2 regions of the Mesorhizobium sp. J8 genome follow, and region 2 is predicted to be linked to the other one. Evidence: riboswitches for the same ligand, from Rfam matches in the RefSeq annotation. Region 2 holds a riboswitch; the other holds the start of a gene.
The links. Region 2 has a riboswitch for S-adenosylmethionine ahead of metX (homoserine O-acetyltransferase MetX). Riboswitches for the same ligand answer to the same signal wherever they lie in the genome.

Region 1: linked by a shared signal. The riboswitch ahead of MJ8_RS04525 (O-succinylhomoserine sulfhydrylase) and the one ahead of metX (homoserine O-acetyltransferase MetX) in region 2 are both predicted to bind S-adenosylmethionine.

Annotation. Positions count from the first base shown of each region.
Region 1 covers NZ_AP024109.1:953,239-960,582, forward strand. Annotated here, with positions in the region: gene MJ8_RS04510 (Hsp33 family molecular chaperone) at 1-470, shown strand, start outside; gene apaG (Co2+/Mg2+ efflux protein ApaG) at 645-1,037, opposite strand; gene MJ8_RS04520 (ceramide glucosyltransferase) at 1,313-2,455, shown strand; gene MJ8_RS04525 (O-succinylhomoserine sulfhydrylase) at 2,482-3,672, opposite strand; SAM riboswitch at 3,730-3,807, opposite strand; gene MJ8_RS04530 (2'-deoxycytidine 5'-triphosphate deaminase) at 3,924-5,018, shown strand; gene MJ8_RS04535 (hypothetical protein) at 5,045-5,497, opposite strand; gene araD1 (AraD1 family protein) at 5,516-6,511, opposite strand; gene mmsB (multiple monosaccharide ABC transporter permease) at 6,713-7,344, opposite strand, start outside.
Region 2 covers NZ_AP024109.1:6,041,786-6,049,129, reverse strand. Annotated here, with positions in the region: gene MJ8_RS28880 (ABC transporter ATP-binding protein/permease) at 1-1,230, shown strand, start outside; gene MJ8_RS28875 (glycosyltransferase family 2 protein) at 1,238-2,167, opposite strand; gene MJ8_RS28870 (DUF1330 domain-containing protein) at 2,503-2,823, shown strand; gene metW (methionine biosynthesis protein MetW) at 2,838-3,452, opposite strand; gene metX (homoserine O-acetyltransferase MetX) at 3,449-4,618, opposite strand; SAM riboswitch at 4,715-4,792, opposite strand; gene hisC (histidinol-phosphate transaminase) at 4,940-6,043, shown strand; gene MJ8_RS28850 (prephenate/arogenate dehydrogenase family protein) at 6,051-6,989, shown strand; gene MJ8_RS28845 (sugar kinase) at 7,015-7,344, opposite strand, start outside.

The DNA.
Region 1 (7,344 bases), 1.6 Mb from region 2:
AGATGTCGGTCGCCAAGCTGGTCACGCCCGGCCCGGCCGGCGCGCGCGAGCAGTGGCGCGCCGGCGGCATCCTGGCGCAGTTCCTGCCTCAGGCGCCCGAGCGCATGCGCATTCCCGATATTTCGGGCGGCGACGGCGACGACCGCGAGGTGACGGACCATCCGGCCGACAATTCCTGGCAGGAATTGCTGGCGCTGCTGGGCACCATCGAGCCGACCGAGCTCATTGACCCAACAGTGGGCGCCGAACGGCTGCTCTACCGGCTGTTCCACGAGCACGGCGTGCGCGTTTTCAGCGGCGTGCCGGTCGCCGACCAATGCTCCTGCTCGCGCGATAAAATCCGCGGCATCCTGGAAGGCTTTTCGGCGCAGGAGATCAGGGACTCGACCGAGGACGGCGGCATCCATGTCGCCTGCGAATTCTGCTCGACGCAATACGACTTCGATCCGGCCGAGTTCGGGGCGGAGTAACGCTCCTTCCTTCTCCCCTCCACGGGGAGAAGGTGCCCGAAGGGCGGATGAGGGGCGGCGCCAACGTAGGCGAGGTTGGAACCCTTGCCCCGTCCTGACGAAATTCTCGGAAGCCGGCGCCGCCCTCTCATTGCCCTGCCGGGCATTTCTCCCCGTAAAACGGGGAGAAGGAGGTTAATTCACCGTCCGCTTCGTCCCCGGCATGTCGAGCGAGAAAGCCGGTATGGCGATATCGAACGTCTCGCCGCGGCCGTTGCGCATGGTGTAGTGGCCGACCATGATGCCCGACGGCGTCGAGAGCGGACAGCCTGATGTGTATTGATAGCTGTCGCCGGGATTGAGTTCAGGCTGATCGCCGACGACGCCGGCGCCGCGGACCTCCTCGACCCGGCCCTGCCCGTCGGTGATGTGCCAATAGCGCGACAAAAGCTGCACGAACTCGTCGGAGCGGTTGTCGATCGTCACCTGGTAGCCCCAGACATACCGGTTCTCGGACGGATCGGAGCGATCCTCCAGATAGAAGGGTCTGACCACCACTTCGATGTTGCGCGTCACTGCGCGATACATGGGCCACTCCGGTTGCCGCCGCGGAACATTCGTCGCGCTTCGCTGTTGGAGGCGCGGCGTCGACCATCCTGCCAGCCTTGTAGCGCACGTGCCGAAAAACAATGTCATTTAAGTGACACATGACAATGTTGGTGTGCACAAACCGTGCCGGGCGACTCGGGCGCTCTGTAACTGATGAAATGGCTGGCTGCGGCCAAGGGCAATTCCAGGAAAAGCATGAGCGGTTTTCCGTCCGGAATTGCGTGAAAACAAAGAGATAGAGTGACAAAATCTCGATGGAACTGACTATCGCAGCCGGCCTCGCTTCGTCAGCCCTTCTTCTCTCCAACCTCGCCAGCATCCTGCTCGCCTCGTCGCGGCTGAAGCGGCGCCATGTCATTGCGCCGCCCGCCGGCGCGCAGCCGGTCTCGATCATCGTTCCGTCGCGCGGCGTCGAGACGTTCACGCAGGAGACCCTTCAGCGCGCCTTCTCGCTCGATTGGCCCTGTTATGAGCTGATCTTCTGCGTCGCGCATGGCGAGGACCCGGTGGTGAGGCTGATCGATGCGGCGATCGCGCGCCACCCCAACGTTCCGGCGCGGCTGCTGATCGGCGACGACCGCGTCAGCGCCAATCCCAAGCTCAACAACTGCGTCAAGGGCTGGCAGGCGGCGCGATATGATTGGGTGATCCTCGCCGATTCCAACGTGCTGATGCCGAAGGACTATGTGCAGCACCTGATGGCGGCCTGGCGGCCGGATACCGGCCTCGTCTGCTCGACGCCGATCGGCTCGCGGCCCGATGGTTTTTGGGCTGAAGTCGAATGCGCCTTCCTCAACACGCTGCAGGCGCGCTGGCAATATGCCGGCGAAGCGCTCGGCCTCGGCTTTGCCCAGGGCAAGAGCATGCTTTGGAACAGGCCGATGCTGGATGCAAACGGCGGCATCCAGGCTTTGGCCGCCGAGATCGCCGAAGATGCGGCGGCCACCAAGCTGGTCAATGGGCTTGGCCTTAGCGTCCATCTTGTCGCCTCGCCCTTCGAGCAGCCGCTGGGCCTGCGCAGCTTCGCCGAGATATGGTCGCGGCAGACGCGCTGGGCGCGACTGCGCCGGGTGACGTTCCCGTTGTTCTTCGCGCCCGAGATCCTGACCGGCGCCGCGGTGCCGCTGCTGTTGGCGCTGGTTGCTGCGGCAAGCGCAGGCGTCAGCCTGCCCACGACGGCTTTGTGCGCGCTGGCGATCGCCTATCTGCCGGAGTGCCTGCTGGCCGCTGCCAAGGGCTGGTACCTGTCGCCACGCAGCGTCACCGCGATGATCGTGCGCGATGCGATGCTGCCTGCCGTCTGGGCGCGCGCCTGGTTCGGCGGCGCTGTCGAATGGCGCGGCAACGCCATGACCATCCGCACCCGCGAGTTGACGGAGCTCGAGGAGATCGCCTGAAGCGATCGCCCGCGGTGTTTACAGGTTTATTTTGCCGCCTTCAGCGCCTGCTCGATGTCCTCCAGCAGATCGTCGGCGTCTTCCAGGCCGACGGAAAGCCGGAGTGTACCCGGTCCTATGCCGAGCTCGGCCCGCGCCTCGTCGCTCAGGTTCTTGTGCGTCGTCGTCGCCGGATGTGTGATCAGGCTCTTGGCGTCGCCGAGATTGTTCGAGATCAGCACGATGTCGAGCGCGTTCTGGAAGGCGAAGGCCGCCTGCTTGCCGCCCTTGACGTCAAGGCAGATCAGCGTCGACCCGCCAGACATCTGCTTCTTGACGACATCGGCCTGCGGATGATCGGCGCGGCCCGGATAGATGACGCGCGCGATCTCTGGCCGCCCGGCCAGGAAATCGGCGATCTTGCCGGCGCTTTCGGTCTGCTGGCGCACGCGCAGCGGCAGCGTCTCCAGACCCTTGAGCAGCGTCCAGGCGTTGAAGGGTGACAGGCTCGGGCCGGTGTGACGGAAATAGTCGTGCAGGTTCTCGTCGATCCATTTCTTGTCCGACAGGATGACGCCGCCGAGGCAGCGGCCCTGGCCGTCTATGTGCTTGGTCGCCGAATAGACAACGATATGGGCGCCGAGCAGCAAGGGCTTCTGCTGCAGCGGGGTGGCGAAGACATTGTCGACAATGACGCGCGCGCCGATCGAATTGGCGAGCTTGGCGACCGCGGCGATGTCGACCACCTCCAGCGTCGGATTGGTCGGGCTTTCCAGGAAGAACAGCTTGGTGTTTGGCCGAACCGCCTTTTCCCAATTGGCGACGTCGGTGCCGTCGATCAGCGTCGCCTGGATGCCGTAACGCGGCGCCAGCGTCTCCACCACCCAGCGACAGGAGCCGAACAGCGCGCGCGCCGCCACGATATGGTCGCCGGCTTTCACGCTGCAGAGCAGGGCTGCGGAAACCGCGGCCATGCCGGAGGCGGTGGCGCGGGCATCCTCGGCGCCTTCCAGCGCGCACATGCGCTTCTCGAACATATCGACGGTCGGGTTGGCGTAGCGCGAATAGATGAAGCCCGGCTCCTCGCCCTTGAAGCGGGCTTCCGCCGCCTGCGCCGTCTCGTAGACATAGCCCTGGGTGAGATACATCGCCTCGGCGGTCTCGCCATATTGCGAACGCAGCGTTCCGCCATGCACGAGTGCCGTCTGAGGTTTCCAGTTGCGCTTCTTGGTGCTCATAGCCCTGCTTCCAGACACAAAAAAACCGGCCGCGAAAGTCGCAACCGGTCCATATAGCCTTGCGGCTCGACGGTCCTTTAGCGACTTGTTTAACGTGGCTGCAAGCCGACCGGCCAAATCACCACGGGATAACGACCCTTTAAATGAGCGCCGAGCTTGCGTCAATTGCCGGCTTCATTAAGAGGTTTGTACCAGCCGGGCGGCAAGAGCCTGCATAGATCCTCGCCCGGCCTTGTGAACGGAGCCAGCCTTTGCGGCAGACAGGCATTCTTCCGGATCAGGACATCGCGGCGCTGTTCGAAGCCGGCGCGCTGAAGTCGCCGCGCGCGCTGGACGCCGACCAGATCCAGCCGGCCAGCCTCGATCTCAGGCTCGGCGACAAGGCCTATCGCGTGCGCGCCTCCTTCTTGCCGGGGCCCGATCACCTGGTCGCCGACAAGCTGGAACGGCTGAAGCTGCACGAGATCGACCTCACCCGGGGCGCGGTGCTGGAAACCGGCTGCGTCTACATCGTGCCTTTGCTTGAAAGCCTGGCATTGCCAGGCGAGGTTTCGGCCTCAGCCAATCCCAAGAGCTCGACCGGCCGGCTCGACATCTTCACCCGCGTCATGACCGATCGCGGCCACGAGTTCGACAAGATCGCCGCCGGCTATCACGGCCCGCTCTATCTCGAAGTCAGCCCGCGCACCTTCCCGATCGTCGTGCGCGCCGGCTCGCGCCTGTCGCAGATACGCTTCCGCACCGGCAATGCGGTGCTCTCGGAGAGCGAGCTGCGCGACCTTCATCGCGCCGAGATGCTGGTCGCCACCGAGCCGCCCAACATTTCCGGCGGCGGCATCGCGCTCTCCATCGACCTCGACGGCGACAAGGACGGCCTTGTCGGCTATCGCGGCAAGCACCACACCGGCCTGGTCGACGTCGACAAGCGCGCCGCGCAGGACGTCGTCGATTTCTGGGAGCCGATCTATAAGAGCGGCGCCGGCGAGTTGGTTCTCGATCCGGACGAATTCTACATCCTGGTGAGCCGGGAAGCGGTCCATGTTCCGCCGCTCTACGCCGCCGAGATGACCCCCTTCGATCCGCTGGTCGGCGAATTCCGCGTCCACTATGCCGGCTTCTTCGATCCGGGCTTCGGCCATTCCGCCGCGGGCGGCAGCGGCAGCCGCGCGGTGCTCGAAGTGCGCAGTCACGAGGTGCCGTTCATCCTCGACCACGGCCAGATCGTCGGCCGCCTCGTCTACGAGCACATGCTGAAGCCCCCGCAGGCGCTTTACGGCACCGATCTCGGCTCGAACTACCAGGCGCAGGGCCTGAAGCTCTCGAAGCATTTCAGGGCGGCGCGGTGAGTTCTGCGGAGATCTGGCGCGGGAGGTCAGCCGCGAAACAGAAACTCTTTCGCTGCGCCCAAGCAGGCGTGAAAGTGGCCGATGAAGAGCAGCTCCCGAACAGTCAGGTGTTTTCTGCCCCAAAATCCTGGGGTCAGCTTCGTCTGATCAGGTGGAGAGCTTGAGCCTGACCCTACCGGAAACAACTGTTTGTCCAGGCGTTCGAGCACATAGGCCCGCGCCGAGTCGATGCCGCAGGCTTTAGCCTTGTCGTTCAGCCTGTCGGCGCGCAAAGCGAACGTCATACGATCTGTATTGCGCATCAGAAAGCTCACTTGCGCTTTCGAATAACCGGTGACTAGAAGCCGGCTCGTCATCGCCGATCGGGCCCGGCTGTAGGACTCCGGGCTGCATTTCCCGGCGCTATAAGCCGTGGAGGACATGCAAGCGAGGGCGATCGCCCAGCCCAACAACAAGATGCCGATCCGTTTCCGGCCCATTTGTTTCCCAGCCTGGCGCTACAGCGCCTTGACCGCCACCTTCACCGGCTTTTCGATCTCCAGCGGATTGCGCAGCGGCAGCCCGAAATCGGGCGCCTCGATCTCGAACGTATCGCCGGCCTCTGTTCGGATGCCATCGGCGAAGGAAAGCGTCGCAGTGCCGAACATATGCACATGCACGTCGCCCGGCTGGCGGAAGGCCGAATATTTGAAATGGTGGTGCTCGAGATTGGCGATGGTGTGCGACATGTTCGCTTCGCCCGACAGGAACGGCTTTTCCCAGAGCAGCTTGCCGTCGCGCCAGATGCGCGATGCGCCGCGAATGTCGGCCGGCAGCTCACCGATCAGGATCTCGGGGCCGAACGAGGCGTTGCGCAGCTTGGAATGGGCGAGGAACAGATAGTTCACCCGCTCCGTGACGTGGTCGGAAAACTCGTTCGACAGCGTGAAGCCGACCCGGAACGGCGCCCCGTCATCGCCGATGACATAGATGCCGGCGATTTCCGGCTCCTCGCCGCCGTCCTGGGCGAAGGCCGGCGACATCAGCGTCGCGCCAGGCGCCACCGCCATCGTGCCGTTGCCCTTGTAGAACCATTCGGGCTGCACGCCGACCTGGCCCTTGGCCGGCTTGCCGCCTTCCAGCCCCATGCGGAACATCTTCATGGAATCGGTGAGTTCCTCCTCGCCGCCTTCGCTGAGCTTCTTGTGCATGGAATCGCGCGTCGCCGCTGAACCGAGATGCGTCAGCCCGGTGCCGGTGAGATGCAGATGTGCCGGGTCCGGATGGTTGATCGGCGAGACCAGCCGGCCCCTCTTATAGGCGGCATCGAGATCGACCGTCTCGCCGTAACCCTTGCGCTCGATCAGCGCTTCGAGTCCCGTGCCGGTGCGCGCTGCCTCCATCGCCAGGGAATAGACGCTGCGCGCGCCGTTGATGACCCTTGTCTTGCCGCCGCCATTGCGGGCGACGACGCGGATCGTCTCGGCGTCGTCGAGGATCTGGGAGATCAGCATGTTCAATCCTCTCTCATTTCTATCGGCTGCCTGCGGGCAAACCTAAACCGGCGCAGCGTGGAGCGGTCCACGCCACGGTTGAAATTCTTCGTCCGGATTGCGCTCGCGAGCCTGGTCCTTATCGGGACTTCTTGACGCCGACGGGTTGCCGGCAGCTTCGCGATCTGAAACCCGTATGCCTCCTGAACTTTGCTCCGGCCCTTAAGCCTTGTTCTTGTTGTAGACGTCGAAGATGACGGCGCCGAGCAGCACCAGGCCTTTGACCACCTGCTGCCAGTCGACATTGACGCCCATGATCGACATGCCGTTGTTCATCACGCCCATGATGAAGCCGCCGACCACGGCGCCGATCACCTGTCCGACGCCGCCCATTGCCGAGGCGCCGCCTATGAACACGGCCGCGATGACGTCGAGCTCCGAGCCGAGGCCCGCCGCCGGCACGGCCTGGCCGAGGCGCGCCGCGATGATCAGGCCGCCCAGCGCCGACAGGACGCCCATGTTGATGAAGACGAGTAGCGTCAGCCTTTCGGTGTTGATGCCCGAGAGCTGCGCGGCCTTGGCGTTGCCGCCCATCGCATAGATGCGGCGGCCGATGGTCATGCGCTTGGTGACGAAGACGAACAGCGAGATCAGCACGCCCATGACCAAGAGCACGACCGGCAGGCCTCTATAGCTGGCGAACTGGAAGACCAGGAACAGCGCAAGCGCGCTGCCGACCAGCGTCTTGATGACGAACAGCGGGAAGGGCTCCGCCTCATAGCCGTGGCGCTCGCGCTTGCGCCGCGTCCGGAAGCCGAAATAGGCGTAGGCGAGAACCGCGATCAGGCCGAGCA
Region 2 (7,344 bases):
GTCTGGGCGGCCTTCTTCTATGCCGGCATCGCCTCCTGGCTGAGCTGGCTGGTCGGACGTCCGCTGATCGGCCTCAACAGCGAGCGCTATACCCGCGAAGCGGAACTGCGCTCCTCCATGGTGCGGGTCAACGAGAATGTCGATGCGATCGCGCTTTACCATGGCGAGCCCGACGCCCGGCGCCGGCTGGAGCTCGACCTCGGCACGGTGCTGGGCGCCATGCGGCGCATCTTCACCGCGCAGATCAACCTGGCCTGGGTGACCGACACCTATGGCTGGATAACGGTCGTGGCGCCCATCCTGGTGGCTTCGCCGGTGTATTTCTCGGGCGACATCTCGTTCGGCGGATTGATGATGGCGGTAGGCGCGTTCAACCAGGTCCATTCGTCGCTGCGCTGGTTCATCAACAACATCGGCAGCATCGCCGACTGGCGCGCGACGCTGATGCGCGTGGCCGATTTCCGGATCGCGCTCACCGAGACCGATGCGCTGCACGACACGGAAAAGCGCATCCAGTTCGTCGAAAACGCCAATGGCAGCCTGACCTTCGAAAAGCTCGAAGTGGCTTCGCCGGAAGGCTGCACCAAGCTTGCCCAGACGGATGTCGAAATCCGCCCCGGAGAGCGCGTCATGATCACCGGCGAGCCGGGCGCCGGCAAGACATTGTTCTTCCGCGCCATTGCCGGCCTGTGGCCGTGGGGGAGCGGCCGGATCGGCCTGCCTGCAGGCGAGACTCCCATCTTCGTGCCCCGCGTGCCGTATTTCCCGGCCGGCACGTTGCGCGAGGTCCTCGACCATCCGAACGGCAAGGCCCCGGCCAGCGATGCCGAGATCGCGGCGGTGCTTGGCGAGGTCGGCCTCGATCGGCTGGCGACCATCATTGACCATCCCGGGCGGTGGGAACGCGAGCTCGGCGATGACGAGCAACGGGCGCTGGCTTTCGCCAGGCTCGCCTTGCGCAAGCCGAAATGGGTGATCATCGACGAAGCGCTCGACGCGTTCGACGGCCCGACGCTACGGCGGGTGCTGGCCATGCTGCAGAAGCGTCTGCCCGAAACCGCGATCGTCAATATCGGGCGCGGTCAGCACAACAACCAGTTTTTTCCGCGCTCGCTGAATATCGTCAAGGATTCCGGCTCGCCGGCGCTGAAACCCGCGCGCGTCAGGGCAGGGGCGATCGAGCCGCCGCCCGCGGCGCCGCGCCGCAAGAAGGAAACCACCGAAGTTTAGAAGCCGCTCAGACCGCCCGGGCGCCGTATTTGGCGCGGAACTCGTCATAACAATCGCGGCGCCAGCGGCGGCCGACGACATAGCCGCGCAGGAGCTGCGGCAGCGAATAGCCGAGCGCCTTGGACGAGCGATTGGCGAGGTAGCCGGAAAAGGCCTGCTGCAGCCGCCCCTGCAACGTGTCGGCGATGATCTGGCGGGCGATCATGTAGGGCGGGACGTCGGGGTAGCGGTCGGCGATATAGGGGTGCTTGTCGATCAGGTTGGCATAGGCCGCAACATAGCCGTCGCGCCGGCCGGAGATCGAGTTCTCCGAATTGTACTTCTTCCAGTCGATGTCCTCGGACAACTGGGCGCCGCCGCGGCGGGCAAAGCGCAGCAGAAGCTCGCGATCCTGCATGCGCGTGATGTCGCTGTCATAGCCGCCGATCGCGAGCAGCGATTCGTGCCTGGCGGTGATCGCCGAGCCGGCGATGAAGATGGTCTGCGAGACCAGGGCGCGCTGCAGCGTGCCCTTGTCGAGGAAGGCCTCGCGGTTAATGCATTTGGTGCTGCGGCTGCCCTTCAGCGACACGAAGGAGCTGATGAGGACCTCGAGCGAAGGGTTCGCGTCGAAGCGCGCCAGCGTCCGCTCCAGCCGGTCGGGCAGATAGACATCGTCCGAATCGAGGAACGTCACGACCGGTGCCCGCGCGCGCTCTATGCCCGCATTGCGCGCGGCGTTGGCGCCGCGCCATTTGGCGCCGACATAGATCAGCCTCGGGTCGCGGATTTCGGCGAGCGCGGCGGCCGTTCCGTCGGTCGAACCGTCGTCGACGACAATATGCTCGAAGCGGGTAAGTGTCTGCGCCAGAACGCTTTCCACCGCGCGCACGACCTGGCTGCGCCGATTGTGGGTCGGCGTGATCACCGTAATCAGCGGAATGTCTTCGCTCGACATCGGGCTGCCACTACCGGTCGTTTCTTCCGTGTGTCGGATGGGTTTGATGGCTATGTTCTTGTCCCACCTGTGATTTGCGGCCGACGCTACAAAAAAGCCACCTTTGTGTCACGCCAGGCCGGCCTGGAAATGCCCAAAAACTGGTGGCTTTTCCGCAACATTGCGGTTTGATGGCAACACAATCGGCCTCAGCCTTGATTGGATGGTCCGCCAGCAGGTCCCAGCGACGGCTTTGTCCCTATGACGCCCGAGGTAATCGACCGGACTAGCTGGTTCCCGCATGGTGATCCCGACGAGGCCGGGTGATCGGCTTCGACCCATCAAGGAGCAGCACCATGACCGCCTACGCCGTTGCCCATATGCGCCAAGTCACGCCGGGTCCCTGGATGATCGAATATCTTGAGAAGATAGACGCCACGCTGGCGCCGTTCGGCGGACGTTTCCTTGTCCATGGCGGCGATGTCGAGCTTGTCGAGAACAACTGGCCAGGGCACCTGATCGTCATCGAGTTCCCGGACAGGCAGCATGTACGGGACTGGTACAATTCGCCGGCCTATCAGGCGATCCTTTCGCTACGCACCGAGAATTCGCAGTCGGACGTGATCTTTGTCGACGGCGTCGAGCATCCGCACAAGGCTACGGATGTGCTTGGATGAGGGCGCATCGAGCGTCAGCGCTTCAGCAAGAACACCGCCTGCTGGCCGAAGAAGTTCCAGAACCACCATGGCATCGACAGGCCGATCTTCTGGCCGTTGGCGTCGAGCGCGGTCGCCTTTTCGACGGTCGCGCCAAGCTCCTCGCACAAATTGACGAAGTCGCGGATGGTGCAGAAGTGGATGTTGGGCGTGTCGTACCAGGAATAGGGCAGATCCTTGGTGACCGGCATCCTGCCTTTGATCAGCAGCGAAAAGCGCACGCGCCAGTGACCGAAATTGGGGAAGGAGACGATGGCGCGGTTGCCGATCCGAAGCAGCTCGTCGAGCACGATCTTCGGGTTACGCGTCGCCTGCAGCGTCTGCGAGAGCACGACGAAGTCGAAGCCCTTGTCGGCGTAGAATTTCAGATCCGTGTCGGCGTCGCCCTGGATGACCGATAGCCCGCGCGCCACGCATTCGTTGACGCCGCGCTGCGACAGTTCCAGCCCGCGGCCGTCGACCTGTTTGGTCTCCTGCAACAGTTCCAGGAGCACGCCGTCGCCGGAGCCGACATCGAGGACGCGCGAATTGGCCGGAATGAGGTCGGTGACGACTTCGAGGTCGACACGCTGGGCGCGATTGACGCTCATAGGCTGAGCCCCCTGGCGCGAGCCGCCGAGGCGATGAAGCCGTTGATGGCCGCGAACAGTTCCGGTTCGTCGAGCAGGAAGGCGTCATGGCCGCGATCGGTCTCGATCTCGACGAAGGAGACGGAAGCGCCCGCCGCGTTCAAGGCATGCACGATCGAGCGGCTCTCCTCGGTCGGGAACAGCCAGTCGCTGGTGAAGGAGACCAGGCAAAAGCGCGTCCTGGTGCCGGCGAAGGCGTCAGCGAGGCGCCCGCCGTGATCGGCGGCAAGATCGAAGTAATCCATCGCGCGGGTCAGATAGAGGTAGGAATTGGCGTCAAAGCGGTCGACGAAAGTCATGCCCTGGTGGCGCAGATAGCTCTCGATCTGGAAATCGGCGTCGAAGCCGAAGGTGAGCGCCTCGCGGTCCTGCAAATTACGGCCGAACTTGCGGTGAAGCGCGGCTTCCGAAAGATAGGTGATGTGGGCGGCCATGCGCGCGACGGCCAGCCCCTTTTCCGGCCGCTTGCCGAAATCGAGATATTTGCCGCCATGCCAGTCCGGATCGGCCATGACGGCCTGCCGGCCGACCTCATGGAAGGCGATGTTCTGCGAGGAATGGCGGGCGCCGGTGGCGATCGGTAGCGCCGAGAAGACCCGCTCCGGATAGCTTGCTGCCCATTCCAGCACCTGCATGCCGCCCATCGAGCCGCCAAGCACGCAAAACAGCTTTTCGATGCCGAAATGATCGATGAGCATCGCCTGCGCGCGCACCATGTCGCGGATGGTGATGATCGGCAGGTCGAGCCCATAGGGCTTGCCGGTCGCCGGGTTGGTCGAGGCCGGGCCGGTCGAGCCGAGGCAACCGCCCACGACATTGGAGCAGATCACGAAGAAGCGGTTGGTGTCGATGATCTTGCCGGGACCGATCAGCACCTCCCACCAGCCCGGCTTGCCGGTCACCGGATTGGTGTTGGCGACGTGCTGGTCGCCGGTCAGCGCGTGGCAGACGAGGATGGCGTTGGAGCGCGCGTCGTTCAAGCTGCCGTAGGTCTGGTAAGCGATCTGGAAAGGAGAAAGCAGCGTGCCCGCGTCGAGCTTCAGCGGCTTGTCGGGGCCAAACTGCAGCACCGGGCTCGACGGATGGTCGACCTCGTCCTTGGTTCTTGCAGCGCGCTGAGCGGCCATGTCCGTCCTCAATCCTGTGCCGCATCGGTCTTGTCCCGATGCGGTGTCCGGCCGGGAGCGGACAACAAAAAACCGGCTTGCCGTCGCAAAGCCGGTTACAGGTTGCAAACGGCCCTTTAGCAAGTTGTTTAACGTGGCTGCAAGCCGACCGGCCAAATCACCACGGAAGTCTGGCAGTCCTTCTAGGACCAGCGCCGCGCTTCGTCAACGGGTAGCCTGCTGGCGGGCGGCCCGCTTACGCCAAGCGGCGGCACTCGACATTCCAGCCCGTGGCCTGTATTTCCGCTGCGGCCTTGAAGGCCTTCTCGACGGATTTGTGACATGAAGCAGGATCAGCCCCGTCCGACGCCCCGCGCGGGCATCATGGACATCGAGGCCTATGTACCGGGAAAAAGCACTGCCCCGGCCGGCGTGACGAAGGTCTACAAGCTGTCGTCGAACGAAAATCCGCTGGGACCCTCGCCGAAGGCGATCGAGGCCGCGCGCGAGGTTGCGGCGAAGCTCGACGTCTATCCCGACGGCACGGCACGGCGGTTGCGCGAGGCGATCGCCGATGTGCATGGGCTCAATCCGGCGAACATCATTTGCTCCAACGGCTCCGACGAGATCCTGGGGCTCCTGGCGCAGACCTATCTCGCGCCGGGCGACGAGGCCGTGTTCACCGAACACGCCTTCATGGTCTACAAGATCTACATCCAGGCGGCCGGCGCCAAGCCGGTCGCGGTGAAGGAAACCGACGAGCGCGCCGATGTCGACGCGATCCTTGCCGCGGTGACGCCCAAGACGAGGATCGTGTTCCTCGCCAATCCCAACAATCCGACCGGCACCTATGTGCCGTTCCAGGAAGTGCGCCGGCTGCACGCGGCATTGCCGAAGAACGTGCTCCTGGTGCTCGACGCCGCCTATGCCGAATATGTACGGCGCAACGACTACGAAGCCGGCATCGAGCTCGCCGGCAGCTCCGAGAACGTGGTGATGACCCGCACCTTCTCCAAGCTCGGCCTCGGCGGCGCCCGCATCGGCTGGATGTACGGGCCGGCGCATATCGTCGATGCGATCAACCGCATCCGCGGCCCGTTCAACGTCAACGCCACCGCGATCGAGGCCGGCATCGCCGCGATCCGCGACCGCGCCCATATCGAGCGCAGCGTGGCGCATAACGAGAAATGGCTGGCCTGGCTCAGCGCCGAGCTGACCGGACTCGGCCTGCGCGTCACGCCCAGCGTCGGCAATTTCGTGCTGATCCATTTTCCCGACGACCAGAAGCATTCGGCGGCGGCCGCGGACGATTATCTGAGCGCCCGCGGTTACATCCTGCGCCGCGTCACCGGCTACGGCTTCCCCAACGCGCTGCGCATGAGCGTCGGCACCGAGGAAGCCAATCGCGGCGTCGTCGATGCGCTCAAGACCTTCCTGAAAAGCTAGAACACCCATGGCATCACCGATGTTCGAGAAAATAGCGCTGGTCGGCATCGGCCTGATCGGCTCGTCGCTCGCCCGCGTCATCTGCCGCGAAGGGCTTGCCAGGCACATCGCCATCGCGACGCGCAGCGCCTCGACGCTGAAGCGCGCCGAGGAGCTCGGTCTCGGCGATTCCTACTCGACGGATGCAAAAGAAGCGGTGCGCGACGCCGATCTCGTCATCGTCTCGGTGCCGGTCGGCTCGTCCGGCGAGGTCGCGGCCGAGATCGCGCCGGCGCTGAAGAAGGGCGCCATCCTCACCGATGTCGGCTCGACCAAGGCCTCGGTGATCGCGCAAATGCAGCCGCATGTGCCGGAGGGCGTGCATTTCATCCCCGGACATCCGCTGGCCGGCACGGAAAAGTCCGGACCCGATGCCGGCTTCGCCGATCTCTTCGAGAACCGCTGGTGCATCTTCACGCCGCTGCCGGGCACCGATCCCGCCGCGCTCGAAAAGCTTTCGGAATTCTGGCGGCGTTGCGGCTCCAACATCGACACGATGGACCCGCAGCATCACGACATGACGCTCGCGATCGTTTCGCATCTGCCGCATATCATCGCCTACAACATCGTCGGCACGGCGGACGACCTGGAAGCGGTGACCAAGAGCGAGGTCATCAAATACTCCGCCTCCGGTTTTCGCGACTTCACCCGCCTTGCCGCCTCCGATCCGACCATGTGGCGGGATGTGTGCCTGCACAACAAGGATGCGATCCTGGAGATGCTGGCGCGGTTCTCGGAGGATCTGGCCTCGCTGCAGCGGGCGATCCGCTGGGGCGACGGCGAGAAGCTCTTCGACCTCTTCACCCGCACCCGCGCCATCCGCCGCTCGATCATCGAGGCCGGCCAGGATATCGATGTGCCGGATTTCGGCCGGCAGGCCGTCGAGCATCCGGCCAAAGGCAACTGATATTCGACTCGGCCTGACCTGAATCTCAACTCCCCTTGCCTTCTCGGACTGGCGGCCAATGCGCCGCCATCATGGCCAGCGTCTCGGTCCTGTCCGGCGCGCCCAGACGGCCGCCGAAGCGCAGGCATTTGAGCGCGGCGGCGGCGCTGGCAAAGCGCAGGGCTTCCTCCATCGGCATGGCCTCGGCGAGGCCGACGGCAAAAGCGCCGTGGAAGACGTCGCCGGCGGCGAGCGTATCGACCGCCTTGACCTTCGGCGCCTCGATATGGCGCACGCGCCCAGTCGTTCGGTCATGCCACCAGGTGCCGGCCGCGCCGCCGGTCACCGCGACGAAGGCGTCGGTGCGCGATGCAAG